DNA from 3 places in the Agrobacterium sp. 22-226-1 genome. Region 2 is predicted to be linked to each of the others. Evidence: predicted binding sites of a transcription regulator. Region 2 holds the regulator's gene; each other region holds the start of a gene.

Region 1 (10,565 bases), 240 kb from region 2:
CCGATGATGGTGGAGGCACGCACGTTGATTTCGGCGCGCAGCAGCGCATAGGACACGAAATTGGGCAGAACCTGCGGCACGATGGCGAAGCGCACCCGCTCCAGCCAGTTGGCGCCAGCGGCGCGCAGGCCTTCATCGGGCTTCATGTCGGCATTTTCCACCACTTCGAAGAACAGCTTGCCCAAAGCGCCGATCGTGTGGACAGAAATCGCGATAATCGCGGCGATTGGACCGATGGATAGAATGGCGGTCAACAGCCCGGCGACGACGATTTCCGGGAAGGCGCGCAGCACTTCCATGACCCGGCGCACCACAAAGCGCACGAGACCGGCGCCGACGAGATTGGTGGAGGCGAAGAAGCAGAGCACGAAGGCGAAGCTTGTGCCGATGATCGTCGACACCAATGCGATGTTGAGGGTGATGATCAGCTGGTAAATGAAATGCGGGATGTAAAAGCTGTCGGTGACATAGACGCGATCCGCGACGTAATTGTATTTCATCGAGCCATTGTCATAGGGCGACGGCAGATCGAACATTGCACGGAAGATTTCAAGCGGGCTATCCGGCACAAACGTTTTTAGAAAATCGAAGAAATATGGCAGGCGCTCGAAGAACTTGCCTGAATTTGCCTCGTTGGCGAAATTCAGCGATGCCGCGAGAATGATTAGAAAGACCACGAGCGAAATGACGGTATAGACCCGCCGCGTCGCAAGCTGCTGTTGATAATGACGCATGACCGTTCGGGACGATGCGCTCAATCCCTCGGGCGTGAGGGTACCCTGTTGCAGTGTGGTCGCCATGCCGCTTTTCCTTTATTGGCAAAAGCGGCGATGCCATAGGGCACCGCCGCTTTCAGAACATTCCGTCAGGATCAGCCGCCGATAACGGACTTACGGGCGTCGATAATCGTCTGGTAGAAGGACGGATCGACCTTGATGTAGGCGGTGTTCTTGCCCTGCGTGTAACCCTGGAAGCAGGCGAGGTCCTTCTTCGGCAGTTCCATGAAGAAGTCTTCGACCTTCTTCTTCATGTTGTCGCCGAGCTTGTTGGCGACCATCAGCGGGCCGTTCGGGATCAGCGGCGACTTCCAGACTTCGACGATATCGTCCATGTCGAGGTTGCCCTTCTTCACCATCTGGTGAAGGTTGCCGCCGGAATAGCCCTCTTCCCACTTGCCAACGCCCGAACCGAAGGTGGTGCCAACGTCGAACTTCTTGTCGAGAACGGCGAGAACGAGGTTCTCATGGCCGCCGCCGAAGCCGGTTTCAGCGAAAAATTCCTTGATCGGCGTGCCGGTTTCCTTTGGGATAGCGACGTTCGGAACGAGGAAGCCGGAGGTGGAGTCAGGATCGGCGAAACCGATCTTCTTGCCCTTGGCGTCTGCCAGCTTCTTGATGCCGCTGTCCTTGCGGGCAACCATGATGGTGTAATAACCGCTGGAACCGTCAGAACCCGTATAGGTCAGGATCGGATCGACGGCCTTGGGGTCTGCGAGCGCGATCTTGGCGTAGGAGGAAGCGCCCATGGACGCGATGTCGATGGTGCCGCCGAGCAGGCCCTGGATGACGCCGTTATAGTCCGGCGACGGGAAAACCTGAACTTCCGAAACGCCGGTCGCGGCCTTCAGGCCATCGGCAACGCATTTCGTGCTGCGGATCATGTCGGCTTCGTTCTCGGAACCGTCGAGACCGATACGCAGGACCTTGACGTCCTGAGCCATGGCGGAACCGGCCAGAACGCCAAGGGCGACTGCCGAAAGAAGGACTTTCTTCAACATGGACTTTCTCCTGTTTCCCGGCGAGCCGGAGTTTGTTGTGAAATATCGGCCCTTGACGCGGGCGCAAACGATGCTGAGCGGTTCCTCAGAGCCCGGCGAGAGCGAGCGGTTCGGGGCCGGCAGATTGCTGCACCGGACGCGCGGGAAGCTGCGCGCCGGGAATATTGATGCTGGTCGAGGTCATCGTCTCGTCGATGCCGGACCCTTGAGAATCGGTTCCGTAAATCTCCGTGACGGCCGCAGCCGTCAGCTCAGTAGGGGTTCCGTCGAAGACGACGCGGCCCTGAGACATGCCGATGATGCGTTCGCAATAATTGCGCGCCGTATCCAGCGTATGCAGGTTGGTGATGACCGTAATGCCTTCGCGTTCGTTGATGTCGCGCAGCGCATCCATCACGATCTTGGCGTTCAGCGGGTCGAGGGAAGCGATAGGCTCATCGGCCAGAACCATCTTCGGAGACTGCATCAGGGCGCGGGCGATGGCGACGCGCTGCTGCTGGCCGCCGGAAAGCGTGCCGGCAGCCTGCATGGCCACATGCTCGATGCCAAGCCTTTCCAGGGCGGCGATCGCCATCAGGCGCTCGTCATTGGTGAAGATGTTGAACAGGCTGAGCGCCGTCGAGCGGTGATTGAGGCGACCGAGCATGACATTGGTGAGCACATCGAGGCGCGGCACCAGATTGAACTGCTGGAAAATCATGGCGCAGTCGCGCTGCCAGCTGCGCAGCACCGCGCCTTTCAGCGCCGAAACTTCCTTGTCGTTGAAATGGATGGAACCCGAGGACGGATCGACGAGGCGGTTGATCATGCGCAGCAGCGTCGATTTTCCCGCACCCGAGCGTCCGATAACGCCAACCATCTGGCCCTGCGGAATTTCGACATTCACGGAATCGACCGCAGTGTGGTTGCCGAAACGGCGCGTGACTTGCTTCAGGTGAAAGCTCATTTCCCCGTCCAATCTTCTTTTTGACGGGGTTCGGCGTAACAGCGGTGCGTGAAGTGTGGATGTCAGTTTGATGAATAAAATATTACAGATTTCACGGATATCGCATCCGCCTGTTCGCCGACAAAGCTTTCGGGAGGAATCTTGGACCGTTCAAATCTGCGTGTCTTTTTTGATCGCATAAACAAAAATCCCGGGGGTGCCCCGGGATTTGCAGGTGTTCGGCAGAGGGAGATTTCATCCGCCATATTTCGCGACGAAATCCTCGGCGTCCAGATTACGGAAATCCTCGAGAGCGACGCGCAATGCCGCGTGGTCCCAGTCCCACCACTTCAGATTATCCATTTGCCGGCCCAGTTCCGCCGGGAAGCGTTCCCGGATCGGCCGGGCGGGCACGCCGCCAACGATGGTATAGGGCGCGACGTCTTTTGAGACGACTGCACCCGCCCCGATCACCGCGCCGTTTCCCACCGTGACGCCGGGCAGGATCGTCGCACCATGGCCGATCCACACATCGTGGCCGATGACGACGCGCTTGGCGCGGCGGGCGGCAAAGAAGTCCGTCTCATCCTCCGCATCGTCCCAATAGTTGTGGGCACGATAGGTGAAGTGATGCAGCGTCGCCCGCTGCATCGGGTGATTGGTGGCGTTAATGCGGACGGAGGCGGCGATGTTGACGAATTTGCCGATGGTGGCGCACCAGATCGCGCCATCCTGCATCACATAGGAGTAGTCGCCCATCTCGACCTCCTCTATGCGGCAGCGTTCCGAAATTTCGGTATAGCGGCCGATCGAGGAGTTGCTGACACGGGCGGTCTCATGGATGACCGGTTCCAGACCGACCTTGACGCTCATGCCGCTGCCTTTCTGGGAGAAAACTGTGAGACGTCCAGAATGCGGTCGGCCACGGCCTCCCGTACCTCCTCGTCATGGAAAATGCCGAGCAGTGCCGTGCCCTTCTGTTTTTTCTCGACAATCATATCGACGACGACACGCCGGTTAAGGGCGTCCAGCGAGGCTGTCGGTTCATCGAGAAGCAGGATCGCATGGTCGGTGATGAAGCCGCGCGCGATATTCACGCGCTGCTGTTCGCCGCCCGAAAAGGTCGCCGGCGGCAGTGACCATAGTTCCCGTGGCAGGTTGAGCTTCGAAAGCAGCATGGCTGCGTGTTCGCGGGCTTCATCGGCGGCAACCTTGCGCGCCAGAAGCGGTTCGGCGACGACATCTATGGCAGCGACACGCGGCACGGTGCGCAGGAACTGGCTGACATAACCGATGGTGCGGTGACGGATATCGAGGATCGTGCGCGGCGAGGCGTTACCGATATCGATGACCTGGCCCTCATGACGAACGAGAATCTGCCCGCTGTCGATGGCGTAGTTGCCATAGAGCATTTTCAGGATCGAGCTTTTGCCGATGCCGGAGGGACCGCCGAGCACGACACATTCGCCGCCGCAAACGGAGAAATTGACATCGCGCACAACGGGCAATTCGATACCGTCGCGAAGATGCATGGTGAAGCTTTTGAAGACTTCCGAAACGATAAGAGGCGTCGGCATGGCGTCAAACCTGCAGAATAGAGGAAACAAGCAATTGCGTGTAGGGCTCGCGCGGGTCGTCCAGCACCCGGTCGGTCAGACCATGTTCGATGACATCGCCGCCCTTCATCACCATCATGCGATGGGAAAGCAGCCGCGCCACCGCCAGATCATGGGTGACGACGACGACGGCGAGACCGAGATCGTTGACGAGACCGCGGACCAGATCGAGCAGGCGCGCCTGCACGGAAACATCGAGGCCGCCGGTCGGTTCGTCCATGAAGACGAGGCGCGGCGAGGTGACGAGGTTGCGGGCGATCTGCAGGCGCTGCCGCATGCCGCCGGAAAAGGCGCGCGGCTGGTCGTCGATGCGGTCGGTGCCGATTTCCACCCGTTCCAACCATTCGCTGGCCGATTGCCTTATGTTGCCGTAATGCCGGTTGCCGACGGCCATCAGCCGCTCGCCGACATTGGCGCCGGCCGAAACCGCCATGCGCAGCCCGTCCGCCGGGTTCTGGTGCACGAAACCCCAGTCGGTCCGCATCAGAAAACGCCGTTCGGCCTCGCCCATATGATAGAGGTCACGCACCGAACCGTCGCGCATGCGATATTCCACGCTGCCCGCCGTCGGCATCAGCCGGGTGGAAATGCAGTTGAGAAGCGTGGTCTTGCCGGAACCGGATTCGCCGACGATGGCAAGCACCTCGCCGGGATAAAGCTCGAAGGAGACATTGCGGCAGCCGGCGCGGTCGCCATAATATTTGGAAACGTCCCTGACTTTCAGAAGCGGTGCGTCGCTCATTCTGCGGCCTCCTTCACATCCGCCAGCAGGTGGCCTTTGTGGCCATGGGCGCGGCGGTCCTCGCAATGGTCGGTATCGGAGCAGACGAACATCCGCCCGCCCTTATCATCAAGCACCACCTCGTCCAGATAGACATTCTCCGCACCGCACAGCGCGCAGGGCTTGTCGAAGCGCTGGATTTCGAAGGGATGGTCCTCGAAATCGAGGCTGACGACGTCGGTATAGGGCGGCACGGCATAGATGCGCTTTTCGCGTCCTGCGCCGAAGAGCTGCAGGGCGTCCGAGAGATGCATTTTCGGATTGTCGAATTTCGGGGTAGGCGACGGATCCATCACATAACGCCCGGCCACCTTCACCGGATAGGCATAGGTGGTGGAGATGCGTCCGTTGCGGGCGATATCCTCGTAAAGCTTGACGTGCATCAGGCCGTATTCCTCCAGCGCGTGCATGACGCGCGTTTCGGTCTCACGCGGTTCGAGGAAGCGCAAGGGCTCGGGAATGGGAACCTGATAGACGAGGACCTGACCCGAATGCAGTTCTTCTTCCGGAATGCGGTGCCGCGTCTGGATGATGGTTGCATCCTTGGTGCGGGTGGTGACGGCAACATTCGCCACCTTCTGGAAGAAGGCGCGGATGGAAACCGCATTGGTCGTGTCGTCCGCGCCCTGGTCGATAACCTTCAGCACATCGTCCGGGCCGAGAATGGAGGCGGTTACCTGCACGCCGCCGGTGCCCCAGCCATAGGGCATGGGCATTTCGCGGGAAGCGAAGGGAACCTGATAACCGGGAATGGCGATGGCTTTCAGGATCGCCCGGCGGATCATTCGCTTGGTCTGTTCGTCCAGGTAGGCGAAGTTGTAGGCAGCCAGCCCGTCGTCAAATGAAACTTCTTCAAGCATTGCGCGTTAGCCTTGTGAAAAAAGGAGTACAAGCTCATGGAGATTGGAATTTTTGCAGCCGTGTTCTTTGCTGTGTTTGCAGCATCGACCGTCTTTTGCGCTTACTGGTTTGGCGAGCAGCACAGCCGCTGAGCTATTCGGCCGCATCGCCCATCCACTCCGCGCCATTGGCGTTGACCGCCTCGAAATCGGCACGCATTTTCCTGACCAGACCGAGTTCGGCCTGAAAATCCACGTAATGCGGCAGTTTCAGATGTTCGACGAAACCCGTCGCCTGAACGTTGTCGGCGTGTGAAATGACGAATTCCTCGTCCTGCGCGGGGGCCACGACGTCCTCGCCGAATTCGCCTGCCCGCAGCGCCCGGTCGACCAGCGACATGGCCATCGCCTTGCGCTCGCTCTGGCCGAACACCAGACCGTAGCCGCGTGTGAATTGCGGCGGCGCCTTGACCGAACCCTTGAATTGGTTGACCATCTGGCATTCGGTGACCTGTATGTCGCCAAGCGAGACGGCAAAGCCGAGTTCCGGCACCTCCAGTTCCACCTCCACCTCGCCGATGCGGATTTCACCGACGAACGGATGGGTGCGGCCGTAACCGCGCTGCGTCGAATAAGCGAGCGCCAGAAGGAAACCCTCATCACCACGCGCCAGCGATTGCAGGCGCAGGTCACGCGGCATTGGAAATTCCATCGGCTCCCGCGTCAGGTCGCCGGCAATATGGTCAGCCGGCATATCGCCGTCAGTTTCGATCAGTCCCTCTTGCGCCAGAATATCGGAAACCCGCATGACATGTTCCGGCTCGCCTTCGCGCTGGGTGGCTGTCTCAACGGCCTCGTCCTCGAGAAGCGAAGGATCGAGCAGGCGATGGGTGTAATCGAAGGTCGGCCCGAGCAATTGCCCGCCCGGCAAATCCTTGTAGGTCGCGGAAACGCGCCGCTGCACCGTCATGTCAGCGGTATCGACCGGAACCGAATAACCGAAACGCGGCAGCGTCGTGCGATAGGCGCGCAGCAGGAAGATGGCCTCGATCATGTCGCCGCGGGCTTGCTTGACGGCAAGGGCTGCTAGCGACTGATCGTAAAGAGACGCTTCCGCCATAACCCGGTCGACGGCGAGCGAAAGCTGCGAAACGATCTGCGACACCGTCATCGCTGGCAGGTCACGGTCTCCGCGCCGCTTGTCGGCAAGAAGCCGGTGGGCGTTGGCAATGGCGGTTTCCCCGCCTTTGACAGCAACATACATCTTACGCCTCCACGGGTTGAATGCGCGTCGTGCGCGGCAGGCAGACAAATCTGTCGGCGGATGTCAGGATGACGTCGACGCCGCGCGGGAAAATGGCGTTGTTCTCCGCCCACAGTCTCGGGAATATGTCCGGCAGGCCGGTGGGGCTGATGATGTTGACGTGGCGGATACCGGGGCCGGAGAGCAGCAATTCCCGTCCCCCATCCAGATCAGGCAACTCGATGATGAGCGTGGTGGAGCGGTCGGGATATTCCTGACTTCCCTGGGCGAAGAGACCGAAGGAGGCTATGGCGCTGCCCGCTTCGATGACGGCGAAATGCGCTACGCTTTTTTCTTCGGTCGGGACCGCACCGGTATGAAATCCGATCCAGCCGGGGACGGTGGTTTTTCGTAGCGCGCCGCTCAGCCAGACCGGCGTATCGTGATCGCAGAGCGCCAGCAGAACCGCGCCGGTGGCGAGGGCGAGAGGCGATGGCGGGGCGACCGCGGTTTCGATTGTCTGCGGCGTGCCCGGCCGGGCCATGCCATCCATGAGTTTCTTGAAAATCCGTTGGGAATCGAAGACGGCATCGGAAAAACCGCCCGTCAATACTTCGGCCTTGACGCTCATCAATCCTCTCCTCGAACCATGGTGAAGAAATCGACCCGGGTAGCGGCGGTCTCTTTTGTTTTCCTGTCCTTCTCTTCGGCCAGTCGTTTCTCGACCGGTGAAAGAAGCTCGGTCTCGACAAAGCCGCGGGTCGGGCTTTCCTGCCAGAGCGCATCGAAAACGGCGGCGTACCAGGCCTTCTTACGGCCGGTGCCGAGAACATGGGCGTGACCGACGGTGCCCGAGGCAAGCTTGACGGTTGCCCGGGTCACGGTCGTCTCACCCAGATTGAAGGGCGCACCGCCGCCGCCGATGCGGCCCTTGACCATGACGAGGCCGGTTTCCGGCCCGCGCACATTTTCCGTCCGGGGACTCTCATCCTGCCGGTTCCAGACGGTTTCGAGTTCCTGCACGGTGGCGCGGGCAAGAAGCGCCGCCACCCGCTTTCTGTCTGCATGCAAGTCTGCAGTTTCGTGAATCATCGCTTGACCTCTAATGTCTATTGATATAGACAACTATACAATATAAGGTACATTTAACGTTCGTGAATGACAAGCGTGTGACATGGGCCCTTCGGCAGCGATGAAAAGAAAGAACGGCGTGGCGCTCTGGCGGCAGATCGCCGACAGGATCAGAGGCGAGATCGCGGCGGGCGATCACGATGAAACCGGCATGTTGCCGCCGGAAATGGCGCTGGCCGAAAAATTCGGCGTCAACCGTCATACCGTCCGAAGCGCCATTGCCGCACTCGCCAGTGAAGGCATCCTCGAGCCGGTGCAGGGGCGTGGCACCATGATCGCCCGCAAGGAGCGCCTGAGTTTTCCGATCTCACGGCGCACACGGTTCACGGCGGGGATCGCCGATCAGGTCAAGGAAATGGAAGCGCTGCTTCTGTCCCATACGACCGAACCGGCAAATGCCGATCTGGCGGCGCGGCTGCAATTGCCGGCGGGTGCACAGCTCATACGTCTCGAAACGCTGCGCAAGGCCGATAACCGCCCGGTTTCCCGTTCGACCACATGGTTCCCGGCGGATCGTTTCGCCGGAATAGGTGAGGCCTATCTTAAAAGCGGCTCGATTACGGCTGCCTTCAATATGCTGGGGGTGGCGGATTACGTGCGTATTTCCACCGTCATCTCCGCCAGCCATGCCGACACGCAGGATCTGGCCGATCTGGAGCTGTCGCCGGGTGCAATTCTGCTCGTCACCCAGGCGCTGAATGCCGATATGGATGGCGTACCGGTGCAATATGCCATCAGCCGTTTTTCGGCCGATACGGTCGAATTCACGGTGGAGAATTAAGCCGAAAGCTTACTCCGCCTGCGAAAGCCCCAGCACATCCAGCATCGAATAGAAGCCCGGCTTCTTGTCGAAGGCCCAGACGGCTGCAGCAATCGCGCCGCGTGCAAAAATGGAGCGGTCGCCGGCATAATGCGAAAGCTCCACGCGCTCGCCCTCTCCGGCGAAGATCACCGAGTGTTCGCCGATCACCGAGCCGCCACGCAGCGTGGCAAAACCGATGGTCCCCGCTTCACGCGCACCCGTATGCCCGTCGCGCACGCGAACGGACGATGTGGTGAGATCGACCTTGCGGCCCGCCGCCGCCGCCTCGCCGAGCAGAAGGGCGGTGCCTGAGGGCGCATCCACCTTGTGCTTGTGGTGCATTTCAAGGATTTCGATATCCCAGTTCTGCGCATCCAGCGCCTGCGCCGCCTGCTGTGTGAGAACACTGAGCAGGTTGACGCCGAGGCTCATATTGCCCGACTTGACGATGCGCGCATGACGCGATGCGGCCTTGAATTTTTCCTCGTCCGCCGGTGAGCAGCCCGTGGTGCCGATCACATGCACGATGCGGGCCTGCGCGGCGAGGCCGGCAAAGGTGACGCTGGTTGCCGGCGAAGTGAAATCGATCACCCCTTCCGCATGCAGAAATGCCTGCAACGGATCGCTGGTGATCTCGACGCCGATCGGGCCGAGCCCCGCGATCTCGCCCGCATCGCGGCCGACAAAGGCCGAGCCTTCGCGCGCGACGGCGGCATGCAGCTGGACGCCGGGCGTCTGGTGAATAAGGCGGATCAGCGCCTGTCCCATGCGGCCCGCCGCGCCGACCACCACCAGTTTCATGCCGCTGCTGCCCATGCTGTCACTCACTTTTCATCTCGGACGGATCGAGATCCGCCGGTATCTGTCGATTGATGTTTTCTACAGCGACGTTAAAGACCGCCCGCCCGCTTCGCAAGCATCACATAAGAACAGGCAGGGCGATCAAGCCCTCCAGCGTCGTCCGTCCAGCGACAGGCCGAAATCGGACGGCGTTCTCGAATAGGTGGCAAGCCCGGAAAGCGCCGCCTGCGGATGGGTGACGACGAAGGTGGGAATGGTCCGCATCAGTGCGCTGTGCGGCGCCTTGTCTTCGAAGGCGGCCCGGAATTCCGGGCTCTTCAGCGCCGGGATGATCTTCTGCGAAATGCCGCCGGCCAGATAGACACCGCCCTTCGCCATGAATATCAGCGCGAGGTCACCGGCCACGCGGCCGAGATAGGTGCTGAAAAGGGACAGGGTCTCTTTCGCCTGCCGGTTCTCGCCCGAAAGGCCTTGCGAGGTAATGTCGGCCGGATCGGAAAAGACAGGCTCGATGCCATCGGCGGTGCAGACGGCTCGGTAAAGATTGACAAGCCCGCGCCCGCACAGGATCTGCTCCCCGGCGACACGGCCCTCGATGGTTTCGATATGCGGGAAAACCGCATAGTCACGCGCGCTTCTCGGGCCGATAT
Region 2 (10,565 bases):
TTGTCGACATCCACCACCGCCGTGTGATGTTTGCCGCGATAGCCGATCAGTCCGTTTTCGCCGAAACCCTTGAGGTCGATCGAGAGCGCGATGCCGCCACCGGTCACGTTGGGCGTGTCGCTGGCAACCAGCGTTTCCGTCTCGTGCAGCTTCAGCAGTTCACTTTCGTTGAGCAGCGAATGGCCGATGCGGAAGCGGATCTGCGACAGGCGCGAGCCGCGTCGCACCACGATCGGGAAAGTGCGCGGGCTGATTTCCAGATAGAGCGGGCCGGCATAACCCGCCGGTATCTTGTCGAATTCCTGCGCGCTGTCAGTCATGACGCGGGTGAAGATATCGAGACGGCCGGTCGAGCTTTTCGGATTGGCCGAGGCCGACATGTCCGCCGGCAGCGCAAGGCTCTCCATCAAGGGAACGATATAGACACAACCGGTTTCCAACACCGCGCCCTGTGTGAGGTCGATCTCGTGCAGGCTTAGACGATTGAGCTTGTCGATGACGCGGTTTCCGGGGCCGGGCATGAAACTGGCGCGCACGCGATAGGCCTTCGAGCCGAGCCTGAGATCGAGGCTGGCGGGCTGCACCTGATCAGCATCGAGATCGGCCTCGCTCTTCAGCTTGCCGCCCGCAAACAGCGCCTTGATTGCGCCATCCGCCAAAATGCCCGTGGTTCTGGTCATGGTCATCATTCCTTTTTACGGCGACAAAACCAAAAGGAAAGCATTGACGCAAGCCGGTAACGGCAGTATGGCAAGCTTATCCCGTGGTGATTTGGCCGGTCGGCTTGCAGCCACGTTAAACAAGTGGCTAAAAAGACCGGGTGCTAGGAACCGGTCTGCTTTTGCGGCCGGTTTTTTGTTTTGAAGGTGATCACATGAGCAATAAATGGCGCCCGGCAACCCAGCTCGTTCACGGCGGTACGCTACGCTCCCCTTACGGTGAAACGTCGGAAGCGATCTATCTGACCCAGGGTTTCGTCTATGAAAACTCCGAAGCCGCCGAAGCGCGCTTCAAGGGTGAAACGGATGGGTTCATCTACGCCCGCTATGCGAGCCCGACCAATGACATGTTCGAAAAGCGCATGTGCCTGCTGGAAGGCGCTGAAGACGCCCGCGCACTTGCCTCTGGCATGGCCGCCGTCACCGCCGCCATCATGTGCCAGCTGCGCGCCGGCGACCATATCGTTGCTGCCCGCGCCCTCTTCGGCTCCTGCCGCTGGGTGGTCGAAACGCTCGCGCCGAAATACGGCATCGAATGCACGCTGATCGACGGTCGCGATCTCGGCAACTGGGAAAAGGCGATCCAGCCGAACACCAGGCTGTTCTTCCTCGAAAGCCCGACCAATCCGACGCTTGAAATCATCGATATTGCCGGCGTGGCGAAGCTCGCCAACCAGATCGGTGCGAAGGTGGTGGTCGACAACGTCTTCGCCACACCGCTTTTCCAGAAGCCGCTCGAACTCGGCGCCCATATCGTCGTTTATTCGGCAACCAAACATATTGACGGCCAGGGCCGCTGCCTTGGCGGCGTGATCCTTTCCGACAAGAAGTGGATCGAAGAAGAGCTGCAGGATTACTTCCGCCATACCGGCCCGGCCATGTCGCCTTTCAATGCCTGGACGCTTCTGAAAGGCATCGAGACCCTGCCGCTGCGCGTCAAACAGCAGACGACCAATGCCGGCAAAATCGCCGATTTTCTCGCCGATAGCGGCAAGGTCGCCAAGGTCATCTATCCCGGCCGCGCCGATCACCCGCAGGCCGATATCATCGCCCGGCAGATGTCCGGCGGTTCAACGCTGGTGGCTTTCGAACTGAAGGGTGGCAAGGAAGCAGCCTTCAAGCTGCAGAACGCGCTTGAGATCGTGAAGATTTCCAACAATCTCGGCGATGCCAAGAGCCTCATCACCCACCCCGGCACGACGACGCACAAGAACCTCACCGACGAGGCGCGTGCCGAACTCGGCATTTCCGGCGGCACGCTGCGCCTCTCCTGCGGCATTGAGGATACCGACGATCTGCTGGAGGATCTGGCGAAGGGTCTGGCGGCCGTTTCGGCCTGAAAATTCAATCTGCAAAGCGCCATGGCCTGACCGCGTGTCGGGCCATGGTTCGCCTGCACGGTCCAAAAAGACCGCTTCAGGCAACCAATATTTACCTTTACCGTTATCCCTAACGGTGGAAAACAGCGCAACAGGAGACGCCTCCTGCCCGTCAAGTCATTCATTTTCTTGACGATAGCCAGAGCCTATAGTGTAGGATGCGGCGGCAGGCATAATATCGAGGTGTGGCGCGTATGTATCGTGCTCTGACAAGGGATATCGAGGTAACGGTCGATCCGTATTATCTCGAGGAACAATCCGACCCGGATGACGATCGTTACGTCTGGGGCTACAAAGTCGTGATCGCGAACAATTCCGATATTCCGGTTACCCTCGTCAATCGCTATTGGCACATCACCGATCAGAACGGACAGGTGGATGAAGTCTACGGGCCGGGCGTCGTGGGTGAGAAGCCGCATCTGAAACCGGGCGACAGCTACGAATATTCCTCCGGCTGCCCGCTGGATACACCTTCCGGCCTGATGTTCGGCCACTATGAAATGGAAACGGAAAATGGCGAGGTGTTCAACGTCACCATACCCGCCTTTTCGCTGGATTCACCCGGCCTGATGCGGGTCCTTAACTAACACCTACCGGGCAGTGAAAAAGCCGTGCCCTTCAGGACGCGGCTTTCATTCAGGCATTTTCAAATTCGCTGACATCGTAGCGATAGGTCGTGGAGCAGAACTCGCAGGTCACGGCAATGGCGCCGTCTTCCTCGCTCGCCTCGATCTCCTCGGCGGTGAAACCGGACAGCACGCCCTTGATCTTGTCCCGCGAGCAGCTGCAACGGTCGAAAACCGCCTGCGGCTCATAGATGCGCACACCGCTCTCGTGGAAAAGCCGGAAGAGAAGACGTTCCACCGGCACCTGCGGGTCGGTCAGCTCATCGGTATCCACCGTGTTCAACAGCGTGACGGCTTCGGTCCAGGCATCGTCTTCCTGCACCTCGTGACCGCCCTCATCGCCATCGCCGCCATGCAGGTCGCGCATGCGCAGCCGCTCGGGCGCCTGCGGCAGGAACTGCGCGATAACGCCGCCCGCACGCCAGCCATGACGCGGCTTGCCTTCGCCATCACGGTCGAAGAACTCGGCAACGCCCAGCCGCACGCGGGTTGGAAGCTGTTCCGACTGGCGGAAATAAACCCCGGCAATGTCTTCCAGCGAGGAGCCATCGAGCGGCACGATACCCTGATAAGGCTGCATGCCCGCACCCTGATCGATCGTGAAGGCCAGAATGCCGTTGCCGAGCAATTGCTCCGGCGACGTCGCTCCGGCCGCAATCGCCTCCGCCAGCCGCTCCTCATCGAAACGGGCATAAGCGCGCATGCTTTCCGGCGCGGTGAAATCCGCAACCAGAAGGTCGACCGGGCCGTCACCCTTGGTCTGGACGGTCAGCTTGCCGGAAAACTTGAGCGACGTGCCGATCAGCGCCGTCAGAACGGTCGCTTCCGCCAGCAGGCGGGCGACCGCCGGGGGATAGTCATGCCGCTCGAGGATGGCATTCAGCAGCGGACCCACCTGCACGGCGCGGCCGCGCACATCCAGACCTTCGACCTGAAAGGGCACAACCTTGTCGTCGCCAGCAAAATCGAGATCGTCCAGTTCAACCGTTACATCTGCCATGTCATACTCCCTGGCGCAGCCGTGGCGCCGCTACCGTCCAAAAGTCCGGCTTTTAAAATGTGCTTTTTTCGCTTGTCGCACAGAGACCCGGGAAGAGAAACCGCTTCCGGGGAAAAACGTGCAAATCGTGATGATGGCCCGCCAGCAAAACCGACGAGCCTCTTCGAAGTCCCACAGATGGTAATCTATGCGCGCAAGTTCAAGCACCCGGCGTGACACGTGTCAGGCCGGGCGATTGCTCATCAAATGACGCCCATGCACCATGCGATGATGGACTTCTGCGCGTGGAGGCGGTTTTCCGCCTCGTCGAAGACGACGGATTGCGGACCGTCGATCACGGCATCCGTCACTTCCTCGCCGCGATGGGCCGGCAGGCAATGCATGAACAGCGCATCTTTTTCCGCCTTGGCCATCAGGGCTTCATTCACCTGATAGGGCTGGAAGATGTTGTGGCCGCGCGCTTTGTGTTCCTGGTTCATGGACACCCAGGTATCGGTGACGACGCAGTCCGCGCCCGCAACGGCCTTGTCGGCGTCGTGGCACAGCATGATCTCGCCGCCATTGTTGCGCGCCCAGTTCAGAAACTTGTCATGCGGTTCGGAGCCCATCGGCACGGCCATCGTCATGCGGTAGCCGAAACGGGCCGAGCCTTCGACGAAGGAATGCAGGACGTTATTGCCGTCACCCGTCCAGGCAATGGTCTTGCCTTTGACCGGACCGCGATGTTCCTCGAAGGTCATGATATCCGCCATGATCTGGCAGGGATGCGTGTCATCCGTCAGGGCGTTGATGACCGGCACGGTCGCGTGGTCGGCAAGCTCCAGCAGGCGCGAATGATCCGTCGTGCGGATCATGATGGCGTCGACGTAACGCGACAGCACCTTGGCCGTATCGCCGATCGTTTCGGCGCGACCGAGCTGCATTTCCGTACCGGAGAGGAAAAGCGTCTCGCCGCCGAGCTGGCGCATGCCGACATCGAAGGAGACGCGGGTGCGGGTGGAAGGCTTTTCGAAGATCATAGCCAGCATCTTGCCGGCAAGCGGCTTTTCCGCCGTTCCGGCCTTGGTGGCGGCCTTGCGTGTGCGGGCGTCGTCGAGAATTGCCCGCAGGTCCTGCGAGCTGACGGCCGACAGGTCGAGAAAATGTTTAGGTGAAGCCATTTCAAACTGTCCCATGCTCGCGAGCCTCGGGGAAGAGGCCCGCCCTTTATTGTTTCCTCAGGCGATTTTTGCCTGTTTCGCTGTCAGGGAAGCGGCGGCCGCTTCCACGCGTGACAGACCCTCGCGGGCCTCTTCCGCCGTGGTGACGAGCGGCGGCAGAAGACGGATGACGTTGTCGCCCGCCGGCACACCCAGCAGATGCTCGGCGCGCATGGCCTGCAACAGCTCGCCCGATGGAACCTTGGCCTTGATGCCGAGAAGCAGGCCTTCGCCACGGATTTCCTCGATAACGTCAGGATAACGATCCTTCAGCGAAGCAAGGCCCTGGCGGAAGACCAGCGCGACATCACGGACCTTTTCCAAAAAGCCCTCGGAGAGGACGACATCGAGCACGGCGTTGCCGACAGCCATGGCCAGCGGGTTGCCGCCATAGGTGGTGCCATGCACGCCCGCCGTCATGCCGGAAGCGGCATCCGCCGTCGCAAGGCAGGCGCCGAGCGGGAAACCGCCGCCGATACCCTTGGCAACCGCCATGATATCCGGCGCAACGCCCGTCTGCTCATAGGCAAAGAGCTTGCCCGTACGGCCAACGCCGGTCTGGACCTCATCGAAAATCAGCAGCATGCCATGCTCATCGCAGAGCGACCGCAGCAGCTGCAGGAATTCCTTGCTGGGTGCGCGAATGCCGCCCTCACCCTGAATGGGCTCGATCAGAAGCGCGGCCGTCTCGGCCGTGATGGCGGCTTTCAGCGCATCGACATCACCGAACGGCACCTGGTCGAAACCTTCGACCTTGGGACCGAAGCCTTCCAGATATTTCTGCTGGCCGCCGGCGGCAATCGTCGCCAGCGTGCGGCCATGGAAGGCGCCTTCGAAAGTGATAATCCGGAACTTTTCCGGATGCCCCTTGGAATAATGATAACGGCGCGCGGTCTTGATCGCGCATTCCAGCGCTTCCGCGCCGGAATTGGTGAAGAAGACCTTGTCTGCGAATGTCGCTTCCGTCAGGCGCTTTGCGAGCTTTTCCTGGCCCGGCACTTCATAAAGGTTCGAGACGTGCCAGACCTTCTCGGCCTGGGTCTTGATCGCCTCAACGAGGTGCGGATGGGCGTGGCCCAGCGAGTTGACCGCGACGCCGGCTGCAAAATCCAGATATCGTTCGCCGCTTTCCGTGAACAGCCAGACGCCCTCGCCTCGCTCGAAGCGCAGGGGGGCTCTTGCAAACGTATCGAACAATGGCGCGGCGGCTTCGGCCATGGCTGTATCACTCCTTGCGCGGATGCGCTGTCAGACGGTTGTCAATAGGCTTTCGGGGTTATCCCTTGCCTGAAAATCAAAAATGCCGCCTCGCGGCGGCAGGGGCACTATTGTCACTTCGCCTGCCGATGTCAACAAAAGTCCGCGTTTCCCGGGCTTCTCAAGCCCTAGTAGGTGGCGGCGGATGAGGCCCAAGGTGTTGCCTTTCAGACTCAACTCGCCAGCAAGTTGGGGAAAACCGGAAAATCGATTCGAGATGATTCCCGCGACTCTTGCCACGGAGTCTGCGTGGCACTAGGTTAATCGCTAATTACTAGACTGCATTGCGGCGGAACTAGTCACCAAAAATCAGGCAGAAACCACGCTCGCGGCACGCCCGCGAGGCGGAGAGGGATTCTGCCGACATTATACGCGACAAGCGGAGAAGCGGCATGAACTGGACAGACGAACGAGTCGAAAAACTCAAGAAATTGTGGTCCGAGGGGCTTAGCGCCAGCCAGATAGCAGCGCAGCTGGGCGGCGTGAGCCGCAATGCCGTCATCGGCAAGGTCCATCGCCTCAACCTGCCGGGACGCGTGAAGGCCGGCGGCCCGGTTACTTCGGCGCGTTCCGCGCCCAAGCGCACCGCTGCCCCTGCCCCGCGCGCGACGAATTTCGCGACCCGCGTCAGCGCAGCACCTGCACGCGCCTTGAACCGCTCGAGCGCGGCAACGGCGCTGCACGAGGAGATCGATATCGAGACCGCCGAAGTTCTCGATTACGTTCCCTCCAAAAATGTCGTTACGCCGATTTCCCGCCGCCTGACGCTGACGGAACTGACGGAGCGCACCTGCAAGTGGCCGGTCGGCGATCCGCTGAAGGATGATTTCCATTTCTGCGGTTGTGAAGCACTGGAATCTTCGCCCTATTGCAAGTTCCATGCAAAGCTTGCCTACCAGCCGGTAAGCGAGCGTCGCAAGGCTTGAGTGTTGCGGCACGCATTCGACACTCAAAAACTACGGGCCTTCGGGCCCGTTTTTTTATGGCGGAATCCAAAGTGGTTCAAACGCGGAGCCCACGTTGTTTAAGAGGCGCTCCCAATCCCTGTTCTTGCGCATTCTCCGGATGTGAAGCCGCGATGGGCCCTTGCGGCAAATGCTCAGAATTTGTCGGCGACGTGCCGCGCCCTCCTCCCGTCAGGTTTCACCGCGCAATCCGGCTTTCAGCGGACCTTCTATCGCCTTCAAAAGAACAAGGATACGCATGTGCGGAAGGTTCAAAATCGAAAGGCCCGACACCGTTCCTTCTGATTTGGGGGGAATTTATCCCGGGTGAAACCATCGGTTTCGGTTTTCTCAGGCTTCCATTGAATATCCGGCGCCGCGCACGGTGCGGATGACATCCTGCATGTGCGAAAAATTGAGCGCCTTGCGCAGACGTCCGACATGCACGTCGACGGTACGTTCATCCACATAGATATCGTGACCCCAGACGCCATCCAGCAACTGCGAGCGGGAAAACACCCGGCCGGGAGAGGTCATCAGGAATTCCAGCAAGCGGAATTCCGTCGGGCCGAGGCGTACTTCGCGGCTCTTGCGGTGAACGCGATGGGTCTCACGATCCAGTTCGATATCCCCGCATTTCAGCACCGAAGACAGAACCTCGGGGCGGGCCCGACGCAGCATGGCCTTGACGCGGGCCATGAGTTCCGGCGTCGAAAACGGCTTGACGACATAATCGTCCGCGCCGGTGGCAAGACCGCGAACCCGTTCGCTTTCTTCGCCGCGCGCCGTCAGCATGATGATGGGCAGGCGCTCGGTTTCCGGCCGCATCCTGAGCCGACGGCACAGTTCGATACCGGAAACGCCGGGAAGCATCCAATCCAGGATAAGGAGGTCCGGAATACGTTCCTGCAGCCTGATTTCTGCCTCGTCTCCACGGGGTATCGTGTCGACGTCATATCCCTCAGCCTCGAGATTGTAACGAAGCAGGACGCTCAGCGCTTCCTCGTCTTCCACAACTGCAATCTTGGGCACCATATACTAACTCCGCAAGCCGTTGCCTGTCTGTTACTCGGTCACCGAACCGAGCGTGTTGGAACTGTCGTCCTTCGGACGTTCGCCCTCCGGTTGGCTGCCGGTGGTCATGTAATAGATCGTCTCGGCGATATTGGTGGCGTGGTCGCCGATACGCTCGATGTTCTTGGCGCAGAACAGGAGATGCGTGCAGGTGGTGATATTGCGCGGATCTTCCATCATATAGGTCAGAAGCTCACGGAAGAGCGACGTGTACATGGCGTCGATTTCCTCGTCGCGCTCGCGAATGGCATTGGCCTTCTCGGCGGAACGCGTGGAATAGACGTCCAGCACTTCCTTGAGCTGCACCAGCGCCAGTTCCGACAGGTGTTCGATGCCACGGGCAAGCTTGCGCGGCACGCCGGTGCCGGCAACCGCAATCACACGCTTGGCGGTGTTCTTGCCAAGGTCGCCGACACGCTCAAGGTCAGCGGCGATACGCAGCGTGCCAATGATCTCGCGAAGGTCTGCCGCCATCGGCTGGCGTTTGGCGATGGTGACGATGGCCTTGTCGCCGATCTCGCGCTCGGCGTGGTCGAGGATCGCATCGTCGGAAATGACCTTCTGGGCGAGCGCGGCATCGGAATTGACGAGCGCACGCACGGCGTCGGCGCACATCTGCTCCGCAAGACCGCCCATTTCGGCGATGCGGCGCGTCAGAAACTTCAATTCATCGTCATAAACGGAAACGATGTGCGAATGGGTCGTTGTCTGTGTCATGGTCTAGTCCTCCGGCTTGGCCTGCATGCGCGTACCCGGAAGCGGGCACGGCAGAAGCACCAGTCTTGTACGGTTTCGATAAAGCGCCGGCCGGGATCAGCCGAAGCGGCCCATGATGTAATCCTGCGTGCGCTGGTCATCCGGATTGGTGAACATCTTGTCGGTTTCGTTTTCCTCGACAAGATGACCAAGATGGAACATGGCCGTGCGCTGGGAAACACGCGCCGCCTGCTGCATGGAGTGCGTGACGATGACGATGGTGTAATTGGTGCGCAGCTCGTGGATCAATTCTTCGACCTTTGCGGTCGCGATAGGGTCGAGAGCCGAGCAGGGCTCGTCCATCAGGATCACTTCCGGGCTGACGGCAACTGCGCGTGCGATGCACAGACGCTGCTGCTGACCGCCGGAAAGACCGGTGCCGGATTCGTGCAGACGATCCTTAACCTCGTTCCAGAGACCCGCCTTCTGCAGGCTCTGCTCGACGATCTGGTCCATATCCGCCTTGTTGCGGGCGAGACCATGGATGCGCGGGCCGTAGGAAATGTTTTCGTAGATCGACTTCGGGAAGGGATTCGGCTTCTGGAACACCATGCCGACGCGGGCGCGCAATTCCACGACGTCAATCGCCTGATCGTAGATATCGTCGGTGTCGAGCGTGATCTTGCCGGTGACCCGGCAACCGTCAATCGTGTCGTTCATACGGTTCAGGGTACGCAGGAAGGTGGATTTGCCGCAGCCGGACGGGCCGATAAGCGCGGTCACCGTATTTTCCCGAACGTTGAGGTTCACGTCGTAAAGCGCGCGCTTTTCGCCGTAATAAACCGAAACGTCCTTGCCGATCATCTTGTATGAGACTTCATTCATTTTCTTGTCCAGCGCCTTTTCAACTGCTGCTTCCGACAACATGTTCATTGCTCAAGCTCCTTCTACCAGCGCCGTTCGAAGCGGCGACGCAACAGGATTGCGCCAACATTCATGACGATGAGGAACAGAAGCAGGATGATGATAGCGCCGGATGTCCTTTCGACAAAGGCGCGCTCGGCTTCGTTCGCCCACATGTAAATCTGCACCGGCAGGGCCGTGGACGGATCCATCGGCGTTGTCGGGTAATTCGCTACGAATGCCACCATGCCGATCAGGAGCAGCGGCGCCGTTTCGCCCAGCGCGTGGGCGAGGCCGATGATGGTGCCGGTCAGAATGCCGGGCATGGCGAGCGGCAGCACATGGTGGAAGATCGTCTGCATCTTGGAAGCGCCGAGGCCGAGGGCGGCGGCGCGGATTGACGGCGGCACGGCCTTCAGGGCAGCGCGGGTCGCGATGATGATCGTCGGCAGGGTCATCAGCGTCAGGACGAGGCCGCCGACCAGCGAGGCCGAGCGCGGAAAGCCCATGAAGTTGATGAAGACCGAGAGGCCGAGCAGACCGTAGACAATCGAAGGAACGGCCGCGAGATTGTTGATATTCACCTCGATAAGATCCGTCAGACGGTTCTTCGGGGCGAATTCCTCGAGATAGATGGAGGCCGCGACGCCGATCGGCAATGACAGCACCAGCACGATCAGCATCATGTAGAAGGAGCCGATCAGCGCCACGCCGACACCCGCCGCTTCCGGACGGCTCGACGCGCCGTTGACGAAGATGCCGGTATTG
Region 3 (10,565 bases), on a different contig from region 2:
ATTCTCCCAGGCCGAAGCAACGCCCGGATAGGCGGCGGCGCATTTGTCGAATTCGGCATTGTTGAGCCCCATCATGGCGGCCAGATCGCCATAACCGTCCTTGTCACGGCCGACCATCAGGCAGGCCATGTTGCGATCGCGGCTTCTGTCGGGCACCAGCGCGGAGAAGACCGGGGCTTCATGCTCAGGCAAGGTCTCCGCCTCACGCGCCAGATACCAGCTGTCGGTGGCATTGACGAGCGCGGTGTCGAGCCATTCCTCGTTGGCCTGGAGGATAAGCGTGCCAGCCAGTTGATCGGCCGGCGCCTGCACACTTGCCGTGTCCGCCGTTCCGAAATCCGAGATCAGCATGCGCGCACCCTCGTGATAAAGCGAGAAGATCGCATTGCCGATGACGAAATTGACCGCCTGCTGAAGCTGCTCGTCGGACAGGCCATCGAGACCGGAGGCGACCTGCGCCTCGGCCTCAAGCGGAGCCGTCAACGAAACGAAAGCCAGCGGAACGGCGGCCAGAAAACGACGGAACATAAAATCAGACCTTCCGGGAACGAGGAGCGTCACTGATTCCCGAAGCTAACGAGTCACGCAATGGGCTGGTTGCATCGCCTGTCAAGAATCGGGTGGATAGTGATCCGTTTCGCGACCATAGCTGCAAAGAAGCAACGCCGATCCCAACCAAGGAGGTCTCCGCCATGACCGATCTCGTTTTCACTGCAATGCCGGCCAAGCAAGCCGAAGCCTACCGGTCTGGAGCCGCCGACGCCTATGGCAATCCGCCGGAGAAAGCCGTTTCTCCCGGCGGCATGCCCTGCCGCCACTGCCTTTCCCAGATCGGGGAAGGCGAAGAGATGCTGATCCTCGCCTACCGGCCCTTTCCCTCGCTCCAGCCCTATGCGGAAACGGGCCCGGTGTTTCTGCATGCCGACGCCTGTGAGCGCTACCCGCAGACGCAGGCCATTCCGCCGATGCTGGACAGCCCCGATTATATCGTGCGCGGTTATGGAGCCGATGACCGCATCGTCTACGGCACCGGCGCGGTGACGGCGACAGGCGAGATCGTTTCGCGCGCGCGGCACCTTCTGGAGCGCGCGGATGTCGCTTATGTGCATGTGCGCTCCGCCCGCAATAATTGCTATCAGTGCCGTATCGACACAGCATAATCGGCAATTACATGCAATTTTAAGAGAAGAACTAAACGGCTCTCAAGTTTTCCGCGCCATGATGCAGGTATCGGAAACAATTGATTTGAGCAGCGAAATGACAAACAACCTCAATATGGCGACACGGACCGCGCCCCGCAGCAAGACCAGAATTTTTGCGACCGTGCATTATTTCAGCCAGTCGACCAGAGGGCGTGTGGTCGATCTTTCCGCCACCGGAATGGCGCTCGAGCTGGACGGGCCTTTCGCCGCGGCCAAGGGCAGCCGGGTCAAGGTGCAGAGTGAGGATCTGGGCTTCATCGAGGGCGTCGTGCAATGGCAGCACATGAACCGCCTCGGCCTGCAGCTCAAGCTTTCCACCAACACGCTGGCGCAGCTCTCCTCCTATTTCCGCTTCTTTCACGAAGAAGTGAAACCGACCCTCGCCCGCTGATCCTGAGCGCAGCAATGCGCATTCTCCGGTGCGGCGACACCTGCGCCGCACTTCCGTGATAAAAAATTTATCAAACGGTTGAAAACCGGCCCATCTGTCACGGGCCTGTCATTTTGGTGATGGACTCCTCTGCGATTGCTTCTACCCTGTCATTTTCAAGACAGAGCAAGCTTCATCCGAAGGAGTTCCCATGTCGTCGCTTCTCGCTCTCCACCCCATTACCCGGCGTTCGCTTCTGGGCGGCATCGCAGCCTCCTCGGCGCTGGTGATGCTGCACCCTTTTGCTGCGCGTGCGGCGGCCAACCAGGCGCATCTGCGCATCATGGAAACGACCGATATCCATGTTCACGTCTTTCCCTATGATTATTACGCCGACAAGCCGAACGACACGATGGGACTGGCGCGCACGGCCTCGATCATAGACACCATCCGCGCCGAAGCCGGAAATTCGATGCTGGTGGACAATGGCGACTTCCTGCAGGGCAACCCGCTCGGCGACTATATCGCCTATGAGCGCGGCATGAAGGCCGGCGACAAGCACCCCGTGATCAACGCCATGAACGTGCTGGGTTACGATTGCGGCACGCTCGGCAACCACGAATTCAATTACGGTCTCGACTATATGTCGAACACGCTGGCGGGTGCGGGCTTCCCTTACGTCTGCGCCAACCTCACCAAGGGCCAGCTTGCTTCCGATCCGAAGAACGACGAGCTGTTCTTCAAGCCCTATGTCATTCTGGAGAAGCAGATCCGCGACGGCGGCGGCGTGACGAGCCCGGTCAAGGTCGGCATCATCGGCTTCGTGCCGCCGCAGATCATGATGTGGGATTCCAAGAACCTCGAGGGCAAGGCGCAGACGCGCGATATCGTCGAGGCAGCGAAAGCCTGGGTGCCGGTCATGAAGGAGGAAGGTGCGGATATCGTCATCGCCCTTTCCCATTCCGGTATCGACGGCAAGGGCCAGACCGAGCGCATGGAAAACGCCTCGCTTTATCTGGCGGGTGTCGAAGGCATCGACGCGATCTTCACCGGCCACCAGCATCTCGTCTTCCCCGGTCCGAAGACCTGGGACGGCATCGAGGGCGCGGATGCGGTCAAGGGCACGCTGATGGGCAAGCCGGCGGTGATGGCCGGTTTCTGGGGCTCGCATATGGGCCTCATCGACCTGCTGCTCGAAAAGGACGGCAAGAGCTGGAAGATCGTCGACTTCACCTCCGAAGCCCGGCCGATCTACCACCGCGACGAAAACCGCAAGGTCGTCGCCGATTTCACAGACAAGGCGGAAGTCCTCGCCGCCGCCAAGGCCGATCACGAGGCGGCCCTTGCCTATGTGCGCCGTCCCGTCGGCAAGACCTCCGCGCCGCTCTATTCCTATTTCGCGCTGGTGGCCGACGATCCTTCCGTGCAGATCGTCTCCAATGCCCAGACCTGGTACACCAAGGACATGCTGAAGGAAGGGCAATATAAGGATCTGCCCGTGCTTTCGGCGGCAGCCCCCTTCAAGTCCGGCGGTCGCGGCGGTGCGGATTATTATACCGATGTCCCCGCCGGTGATATCGCCATCAAGAACGTCGCCGATCTTTACCTCTACCCCAACACGGTGCAGGCGGTGCTGATCAACGGTGCGCAGGTGAAGAACTGGCTGGAAATGTCGGCCGGCATGTTCAATACGGTGGAGGCCGGCGCAAAGGATGCGCCGCTGCTGAATGCGGACTTCCCGTCCTATAATTTCGATGTCATCGACGGCGTGACCTATCAGATCGACATTTCCAAACCGGCGAAATTCGACAAGGACGGCAAGGCCGTCAACCCGGACAGCAACCGCATCGTCAACCTGCAATTTGAAGGCAAGCCGATCGATCCCGAACAGAAATTCGTGGTGGCGACCAATAATTACCGGGCGAGCGGCGGCGGCAAATTCCCCGATATCGCCGGCGACAAGGTGATCTTCGTGGCCCCCGATACCAACCGCGACGTCATCGTGCGCTATATCATCGATCAGGGCACCATCAACCCGTCTGCGGATGCGAACTGGTCCTTTGCGCCGGTGGCCAATACCACGGCGATCTTCGAGACCGGCCCCAAAGGCCGCCACTATGCGGCCGATATCAAGGGCGCGAAGATCGAGGATGCCGGCGACGGTGCGGAAGGTTTCGCGAAGTTCCGTCTGGTTCTTTGAGGGCTGCGGCCCTTCGGCTGTTGGCGGCAGGGTGAAGCTCTGCCGTCATCCTTGGGCCTGTCCCAAGGATCTCACCACGTCAACAAAATCAATCCGTAGCAGATCCTCGGGACAAGCCCGAGGATGACGCCGAGTTTGATGAAAACTATCGGCAATACCGAGGGCTATCCCCTCAATCGCGCCCACCGAGCGCTCGCAGCAGAAGCGGTAGTTCCAATGGCGGTTTCTGCTCGATGCGCCGATAATCGCTGCCATCGCGGTTACGGCGGATGAGCCTCAGGCCGACCATGTCGCGCCTCAGCATGGCCGCATCCCCGAACAGGTGCAGGCTATCCAGAAAGCTGCTGAATTCGCGCTCTGAAAAGCTCCGCCCGGCGGGAATTTTCGCCCATAGATACCAGAGGCACAGTTCCTGCTGGGAGCGGCGGGCCGGCCATTGCATCAGCCGGCCGGCGGCGTCGAAGACACGAACGGTCTTCAGCACCCTGCCCTCATTGGCTGCCGGCAGCATATCTGGCCGGGATGGTCCGCTGTCATCGGATGGCTCGCGTGAGGCTCGCAAATGCTGGAAATTTCGGAACCCGGCAGCCCGGCTCAGAAGATTGAGCATCTCCACATGGCTTGGCTTTCGGTCCAGCCTGCCGATCTGTTCGCGGACGGATTTGGCGAAAGTCGAAAGGTCGGCAATATCAATGGAAAGGATCGAACGTGGCATGACTTACCCTCAAGTGCCATTCCGAAAAGGTGTCGCTGATCGCCGGCTTCCGACATGGCACGGGATAAGTGCTGTCAAACTTTAAAAATGCAGGTTTAGCTTCCCTTGCGGGACGGCGATGCCTCGGTGAACTGCTGACCGTGATCTAGGTATAGGCAGGCGGCCCGCCCACGTCAATTGGCCTTGCTGGCATAGCGCCGGGGTTGCCGCGCGTTTCTTCTCCCCGCCGGGGAGAAGGTGGCCCCGCTCGGTCCAGATATAATTAGACAATGTCACTCAGCGGCGACAGAAATGCTCCTCTGCTTGTGAGCAGCAAGCATCCCGTTGAAATCCTTATGGTTCGGACAGGCAGAGAGGCGTTGCTGAAATGCTTCGGCAAGCCATTGGCCGGCAGGGCCGGCGGGTGAATCGACCCGCCGCAGCGCAAAGAGCGGATATTCGCCCTGTTCATAGGCCTCGAGTTCAAGCGCCTTGAGGCTGCCATTGGTGATGTCGTTACGGACGATCGATGCGGGCAGGCCGCCCCAGCCCAGACCGCCCTTGATGAGCTGGTATTTCGTGGCGATATCGCTGACCCGCCATGTCTTGTAGGAAAGCACATTGAAATCGCGGCCCTTGGTCAGGCCGGATGCATCGGTGACGACCAGCTGAACCTCCTCGCGCACATCGGCCAGGCCCAGCGGCCGCTCGATCTGCGCGAGCGGGTGATCCGACGCAACGACCGGCAACATGAAGGAATGGCCGACCTTTTCGACGACGAGTTCATCGTCCTGGCGCAGCATCGCCCCGCCGATGCCAATACCTGCCTTGCGGGAGAGCACCATCTCCATGACCATGCCCAGCTCGCCGACATTGAGGCTGAGAGTGACGGTTGGGAACTGCTGGCGAAAATCCCGCAGCACGGCCACCATGGCCTCCGCCGGCACCATGGTGCTGATGGCGACCGAGAGTTCCGCCTCAAGCCCCTGCTTCAGCCCCTTGGCGCGGGCGCGCATCTCCTGCAGGCCGGCGACGATGCGCCTTGCATCCTCCAGCATGGCGCGGCCTTCATCCGTCAGCTTCGGCTGACGCACGCCGCTGCGCTCGAACAGCGTCACTTCAAGCTGCGCCTCGAGATTGGCGATGGTGTAGCTGACCACCGACTGGGCGCGATTGAGCGCCCGTGACGCGGCGGAAAAACTGCCGGTCTCGGCCACCGTCAAAAACACCTGCAATTGATCGAGCGTCGGGTTCGCGTCCATGTCCCATCCATTTCATCGATAGATTGCTTCCACATTATCACAGTTTTCTTGATGGCAGTAATTTTTCATATAGAGCGCAAAGGAAGGGCGTCGTGCTCTCCCGCCCTCCCAAGGCGCCCGTCAATTCATCGCATATGCAAGGAAAGACCATGTCCAACATTCTTCTCATCACCTCCAGCCCGCGTGGCGACGAATCGGTTTCCAACAAGTTTGCCGGTGAACTCGCCAGCAAGCTGAAGGCCAAGTCGGCTTCCAACACCCTTGTCCATCGCGATCTCGCTGCTGACCCGATCCCGCATCTCGACACCGTCAAGACCGCCGCCATCCGCAAGGCGCCCGACCAGCGCACCGCCGAAGAAGCGGTTGCCGCCGATTATTCCGACAAGCTGGTAACCGAGCTTCTGGCCGCCGATACCGTCGTCATCGGCACCGGCCTCATCAATTTCAACATTTATTCCGGCCTGAAGTCGTGGATAGACAATGTCGCCCGCGCCGGCCAGACCTTCAAATACACCGAAACCGGCCCGGTCGGCCTCGCCACCGGCAAGAAGGTCTACATCGTTCTGGCTGCGGCCGGCGTTTACTCCGAAGGCCCGGCCGTATCGATGAACCATGCCGTTCCTTACCTGAAGACCGTTCTCGGCTTCATGGGCATGACCGATGTGGAAGTCATCTATGTCGAAGGCCTGGCATTCGGTCCGGAAGCCGTTGAAAAGGCTGTGGCCGCCGCTGAAGCCAAGGTTGCCGAGCTGGCGCAGGCCGCCTGAGACCTTTAAATGTCTGGGCGATGCCGGCCAAGATTGCCGGTATCAGCCGACCCACATTCCGTAACGGCCGTGGACCTGGTCCCGGCCGTTATTTTTTGCCGCATAGAGCCGTGCGTCGGCCTCCGATAGGAGCGCGCGGAAAAGCTGCCCATCCTCGAAAGCGGTGGCGACGCCGATACTGACGGTCAGCGGCGAACCGTCCGGCCGTTGCAGGTCCGCAAGGATCGCGGCCCGGAGACTGTCCGAAAATGCCAGCGCCGTTTCATGCGTCATCGCCGGCAGGAGCGCCACGAATTCCTCGCCGCCGAAGCGGTAGAGATGTCCCAGCGGCTGCACGGCGCGCTTCAGGACGGCAGCAAATTCCCGCAGGATCTCATCGCCCTGCAGGTGCCCGAACGTATCGTTGACGGTCTTGAAATGATCGATATCGACAATCAGCACGCTGACCGGTCGCTTTTTCTCAAGGCATTCCACGACAACCGAGGGCGCATCGAGTTCCATGCGGGCGCGGTCCGATACGCCGGTCAGCATATCGCGTCCGGAGCGGGACAGAAGCTCCTCGTAACGTTCCCTGAAAGTGAGATCGTTGAAGACATCGGCAACGCTGCGGCGTGTCAGAAAGCGGCCCTTGGCCGATGTTAGCCAGAGATAGGTGGCAAACAGCAGCGAATAGATGCCGACTGCCGCCATCTTCGCCTTCCAGCCATCGTAAAAGACATCGAGAGGTGCGTTGAACAACAATCGCAGCGCCCCATAAAAACCCGCCTGATCGAAACTCAGGATAACGACGCCGCAGATCGCGAAGCGCAGCACGATATGGCGCTGCAGATAACGCCCCAGCTTTTCGTAAAACAGGATGATGGCGATGGCGTCGATATAAAGCAGGCTGGTTCCCCATACCATCAGCACGCCCATCTCATCCAGAAATGCGGTGCTGACCGATTGCCCGGGAACAATCGCCACCGTCTGATGGAAACGGATGATCTGCGCCATGGCGACGGTCACTATATTGCCGAGAAACAGGCCGTAGATCGGCTGTCGAACGACCGCCGCGTCCTCCCGCATATAGAGCATGAGGATCATCATCAGCTTGCCGGCAAAAAGAATCGATGAGCCGGGCGACGCCACACCGAAAGGCAGCTGCACGTAAAAGACGGCCGCGAGATAGGTTTCGAGGAAGTGCATAACCCCCAGCGCGGTGAGAAAAACACCGATGCCGAGAATATGCCGGTAATGAAGGAAGGCCGTCATTACCGAGAAATAGACGACGGCTTCCGTCAGAAAGAGGGCGAGATTTGCCCATTGCATCGGCACATGCCTTACCTATCCGCGCCACGCGGCGTCAGTGGCGCGCGGCTTCACATTTTGAGAAGGATAGGCCGAAGCAAACAACGGAATCTTAATATCCGGGGCAAGAATGCGTCATCATTTTCCTGGGAAAAGCGAAGCGCCGTTCTGGTCGATGATGAGCTTCGCCTTGCGGATCGTGAACTCAACCGCATCGTCCATGCTGGTGAAGACGTCGGCGCGCACGAATTCATGCACCAGCACTTCATCGCCGGCCTTTTTTTCGATGCGGCCCGCCAGGCGGAACTGGCCGCCTTCCTTGATCGGCGTCGCATAGATCAGATAGTCGCCATGCGCATGCGGCTCCGCCTGGGCCGTCTTCTGCGGCGCGTCGGAGGACGGCTGGCCGGAGCCGAAGGCCGAGAGGATTTTGGAAAAAAACGATGCCATGGCTTTCACTCCCTCAATCTGTGTCAGTTTTGAAGGGCGGAGGCGATCCGCCCTTCCCTGCCTTTCGCTCCCCGATCAGATGATCAGGTTCGACAGGATGTCGTTTTCGGTGATGTCCTCATAACCGAGACCAGCGGCTTCGAAGCGTTCCAGCAGGCCGGCGAAGTTCTCCTTCGCGCTGGTTTCGATACCGATCAGGATCGAACCGAAATTGCGGGCCGATTTCTTCAGATATTCGAAACGGGCGATATCGTCATCCGGGCCGAGCAGGTTGAGGAAATCGCGCAGCGCGCCGGGGCGCTGCGGCAGGCGCAGAATGAAGTATTTCTTCACGCCCGTATAACGCATGGCGCGTTCCTTCACATCCGGAAGGCGCTCGAAATCGAAATTGCCGCCGGAAACCACGGCAATGACCGTCTTGCCTTCCAGCCTCTCGCGGCCGAGCTTTTCCAGCGCGGCAATCGCCAGCGCGCCGGCCGGCTCCAGCACCACGCCTTCGAGATTCAGCATCTCGATGATCGTCACGCAGATGGCGTTTTCCGGGATGAGCATGACCTGCTCGGCCGGAAAATCCTTCAGGGCCTTGAAGTTCAGGTCGCCAATGCGGGCAACGGCGGCGCCGTCGACGAAATTGTCGACCTTGGTGAGCGTCACCGGTTCGCCGCGTTCGAGGCTTTTCTTCAGGCTCGGCGCCCCTTCCGGCTCGCAGAACACGAAGTTCTCCTTGCGGACCGTGCCGGCGAGAAAGCCCGAAAGACCGGCAGAAAGACCGCCGCCGCCGACGGGCATGACGACGATATCCGGCTTCGTGCCTTCCGGAAGCTGATCCATGATCTCGGCGGCGACCGTCGCCTGGCCTTCGATGATGTCCTCATGGTCGAAGGGCGGCACCATGTAGCCGTCATTGTCCTCAACATATTTGCGGGCAGCGGCGTAACACTGGTCGAATATATCGCCCACCAGACGGATGCTGATGAATTCGCCGCCGAAGATGCGGGTCTTTTCGATCTTCTGCTGCGGTGTCGTCACCGGCATGAAAACAACGCCGTGAACACCGAAATGACGGCAGGCGAAAGCAAAGCCCTGCGCATGGTTGCCGGCCGAAGCACAGACGAAAACCTTGTTCTTGCCGGCCTTGGCCACCGCCTTGCGCAGGAAGTTGAATGCGCCTCTAATCTTGTAGGAACGAACCGGGGACAGATCCTCACGCTTCAGCCAAATCGACGCGCCATACCGACGGCTGAGATGTTCATTCAACTGCAACGGCGTTTCCGGGAATATTTCCCGCACTTCTCGCCGCGCTGCTTCCACAAGCTGCTTGTCCACGATAGTCAATCCATTGAAATTCATAATGGCACCCGCTATGCCATAGGAAGACGTCCGAGACAAAGACTCATTTCAGCGCGGCAACAAACTCCGGGTTTCATTTCTTGAACAGCAACCTTCTGCGCTCGGTCATATATGTGGCGTCCATCTTCGGGCTTTACATGGCGACGGCCATGTTCCTGCCGGCGCTCACCGATCTTTATTACGGCAATGACGACTGGATGGTGTTTGCGCTGTCAGGGTTCATGTGCGGGGGCTTTGCGCTTGCCTGCGCGCTGGCGACGCGCGGCCCGATTGCTGCCTTCAACAAACGTTTCGGCTTTCTGCTCGTCAACCTGCTCTGGCTGGTGTTTTCCATTGTCGGCGCGGTTCCGCTTTACCTGTCCGAACTCAACCTGACGCTCGGCCAGGCGCTGTTCGAATCCGTTTCCGCGATTACGACGACGGGGTCTACAGCCATTGCCGGTCTCGACAACGCGCCGCAGGGCATCCTTCTGTGGCGTTCGCTGCTGTGCTGGCTTGGCGGTATCGGTATCGTGGCGCTTGGCCTCTTCATCCTGCCGCTGCTGCGCGTTGGCGGCATGACCTTCTTCCGCATGGAATCTTCCGATACCGGCAACGACCGGCCTTTTGCGCGGCTGGCGAGCTTCACCCGGGCTTTCGTGGCCATTTACATCATCATGACGCTTGCCTGTACCATCGCTTACGATTTTGCCGGCATGTCGCATTTCGATGCGCTGAACCATGCCATGTCGACGGTCGCGACCGGCGGTTTTTCCACCCATGACGCGTCTTTCGCCTATTTCGACAATACGGCGCTCTTGTGGATCGCCACCATCTTCCTGATCTTCGGCAGCCTGCCCTTCTCGGTCATGATCCTGCTGGCCGTACGGCGGCGGCTGGAGACGCTGCGCGACCCGCAGATCGCCGTCTTCCTCGGTTATCTCTGTGCGATCTCGATTGCGGTCGGCGTCTACCATCATTTCAGGAACGGCGTGCCGCTGGAT

The links. The regulator PhoB, encoded in region 2, activates phosphate uptake and scavenging genes when phosphate is short. The targets are predictions, from matches to a motif close to TGTCATNNANCTGTCAT.
Region 1: phnC (phosphonate ABC transporter ATP-binding protein) is a predicted target of PhoB. The motif match lies at 2,783-2,799, and genes of this name have one in related genera.
Region 3: ACQZ5K_RS17135 (bifunctional 2',3'-cyclic-nucleotide 2'-phosphodiesterase/3'-nucleotidase) is a predicted target of PhoB. The motif match lies at 1,689-1,705, and genes of this name have one in related genera.

What each region holds. Positions count from the first base shown of each region.
Region 1 covers NZ_JBNWCP010000001.1:112,885-123,449, forward strand. The annotation lists gene phnE (phosphonate ABC transporter, permease protein PhnE) at 1-800, opposite strand, end outside; gene phnD (phosphonate ABC transporter substrate-binding protein) at 872-1,777, opposite strand; gene phnC (phosphonate ABC transporter ATP-binding protein) at 1,863-2,723, opposite strand; gene ACQZ5K_RS00540 (transferase hexapeptide repeat family protein) at 2,958-3,575, opposite strand; gene phnL (phosphonate C-P lyase system protein PhnL) at 3,572-4,279, opposite strand; gene phnK (phosphonate C-P lyase system protein PhnK) at 4,284-5,060, opposite strand; gene ACQZ5K_RS00555 (alpha-D-ribose 1-methylphosphonate 5-phosphate C-P-lyase PhnJ) at 5,057-5,959, opposite strand; gene ACQZ5K_RS00560 (carbon-phosphorus lyase complex subunit PhnI) at 6,093-7,202, opposite strand; gene phnH (phosphonate C-P lyase system protein PhnH) at 7,204-7,812, opposite strand; gene phnG (phosphonate C-P lyase system protein PhnG) at 7,812-8,273, opposite strand; gene phnF (phosphonate metabolism transcriptional regulator PhnF) at 8,356-9,093, shown strand; gene dapB (4-hydroxy-tetrahydrodipicolinate reductase) at 9,103-9,930, opposite strand; gene ACQZ5K_RS00585 (glucokinase) at 10,057-10,565, opposite strand, start outside.
Region 2 covers NZ_JBNWCP010000001.1:355,253-365,817, reverse strand. The annotation lists gene ACQZ5K_RS01810 (2'-deoxycytidine 5'-triphosphate deaminase) at 1-680, opposite strand, end outside; SAM riboswitch at 754-832, shown strand; gene ACQZ5K_RS01805 (O-succinylhomoserine sulfhydrylase) at 875-2,059, shown strand; gene apaG (Co2+/Mg2+ efflux protein ApaG) at 2,293-2,685, shown strand; gene ACQZ5K_RS01795 (Hsp33 family molecular chaperone) at 2,735-3,724, opposite strand; gene argF (ornithine carbamoyltransferase) at 3,967-4,884, opposite strand; gene ACQZ5K_RS01785 (acetylornithine transaminase) at 4,942-6,141, opposite strand; gene ACQZ5K_RS01780 (GcrA family cell cycle regulator) at 6,573-7,106, shown strand; gene phoB (phosphate regulon transcriptional regulator PhoB) at 7,476-8,159, opposite strand; gene phoU (phosphate signaling complex protein PhoU) at 8,190-8,915, opposite strand; gene pstB (phosphate ABC transporter ATP-binding protein PstB) at 9,012-9,827, opposite strand; gene pstA (phosphate ABC transporter permease PstA) at 9,842-10,565, opposite strand, start outside.
Region 3 covers NZ_JBNWCP010000009.1:190,515-201,079, reverse strand. The annotation lists gene ACQZ5K_RS17150 (DUF4344 domain-containing metallopeptidase) at 1-528, opposite strand, end outside; gene ACQZ5K_RS17145 (DUF1203 domain-containing protein) at 693-1,160, shown strand; gene ACQZ5K_RS17140 (PilZ domain-containing protein) at 1,258-1,593, shown strand; gene ACQZ5K_RS17135 (bifunctional 2',3'-cyclic-nucleotide 2'-phosphodiesterase/3'-nucleotidase) at 1,784-3,772, shown strand; gene ACQZ5K_RS17130 (DUF2087 domain-containing protein) at 3,945-4,487, opposite strand; gene ACQZ5K_RS17125 (LysR family transcriptional regulator) at 4,760-5,728, opposite strand; gene ACQZ5K_RS17120 (FMN-dependent NADH-azoreductase) at 5,878-6,495, shown strand; gene ACQZ5K_RS17115 (diguanylate cyclase) at 6,538-7,803, opposite strand; gene ACQZ5K_RS17110 (HlyU family transcriptional regulator) at 7,921-8,232, opposite strand; gene ilvA (threonine ammonia-lyase) at 8,308-9,582, opposite strand; gene ACQZ5K_RS17100 (TrkH family potassium uptake protein) at 9,663-10,565, shown strand, end outside.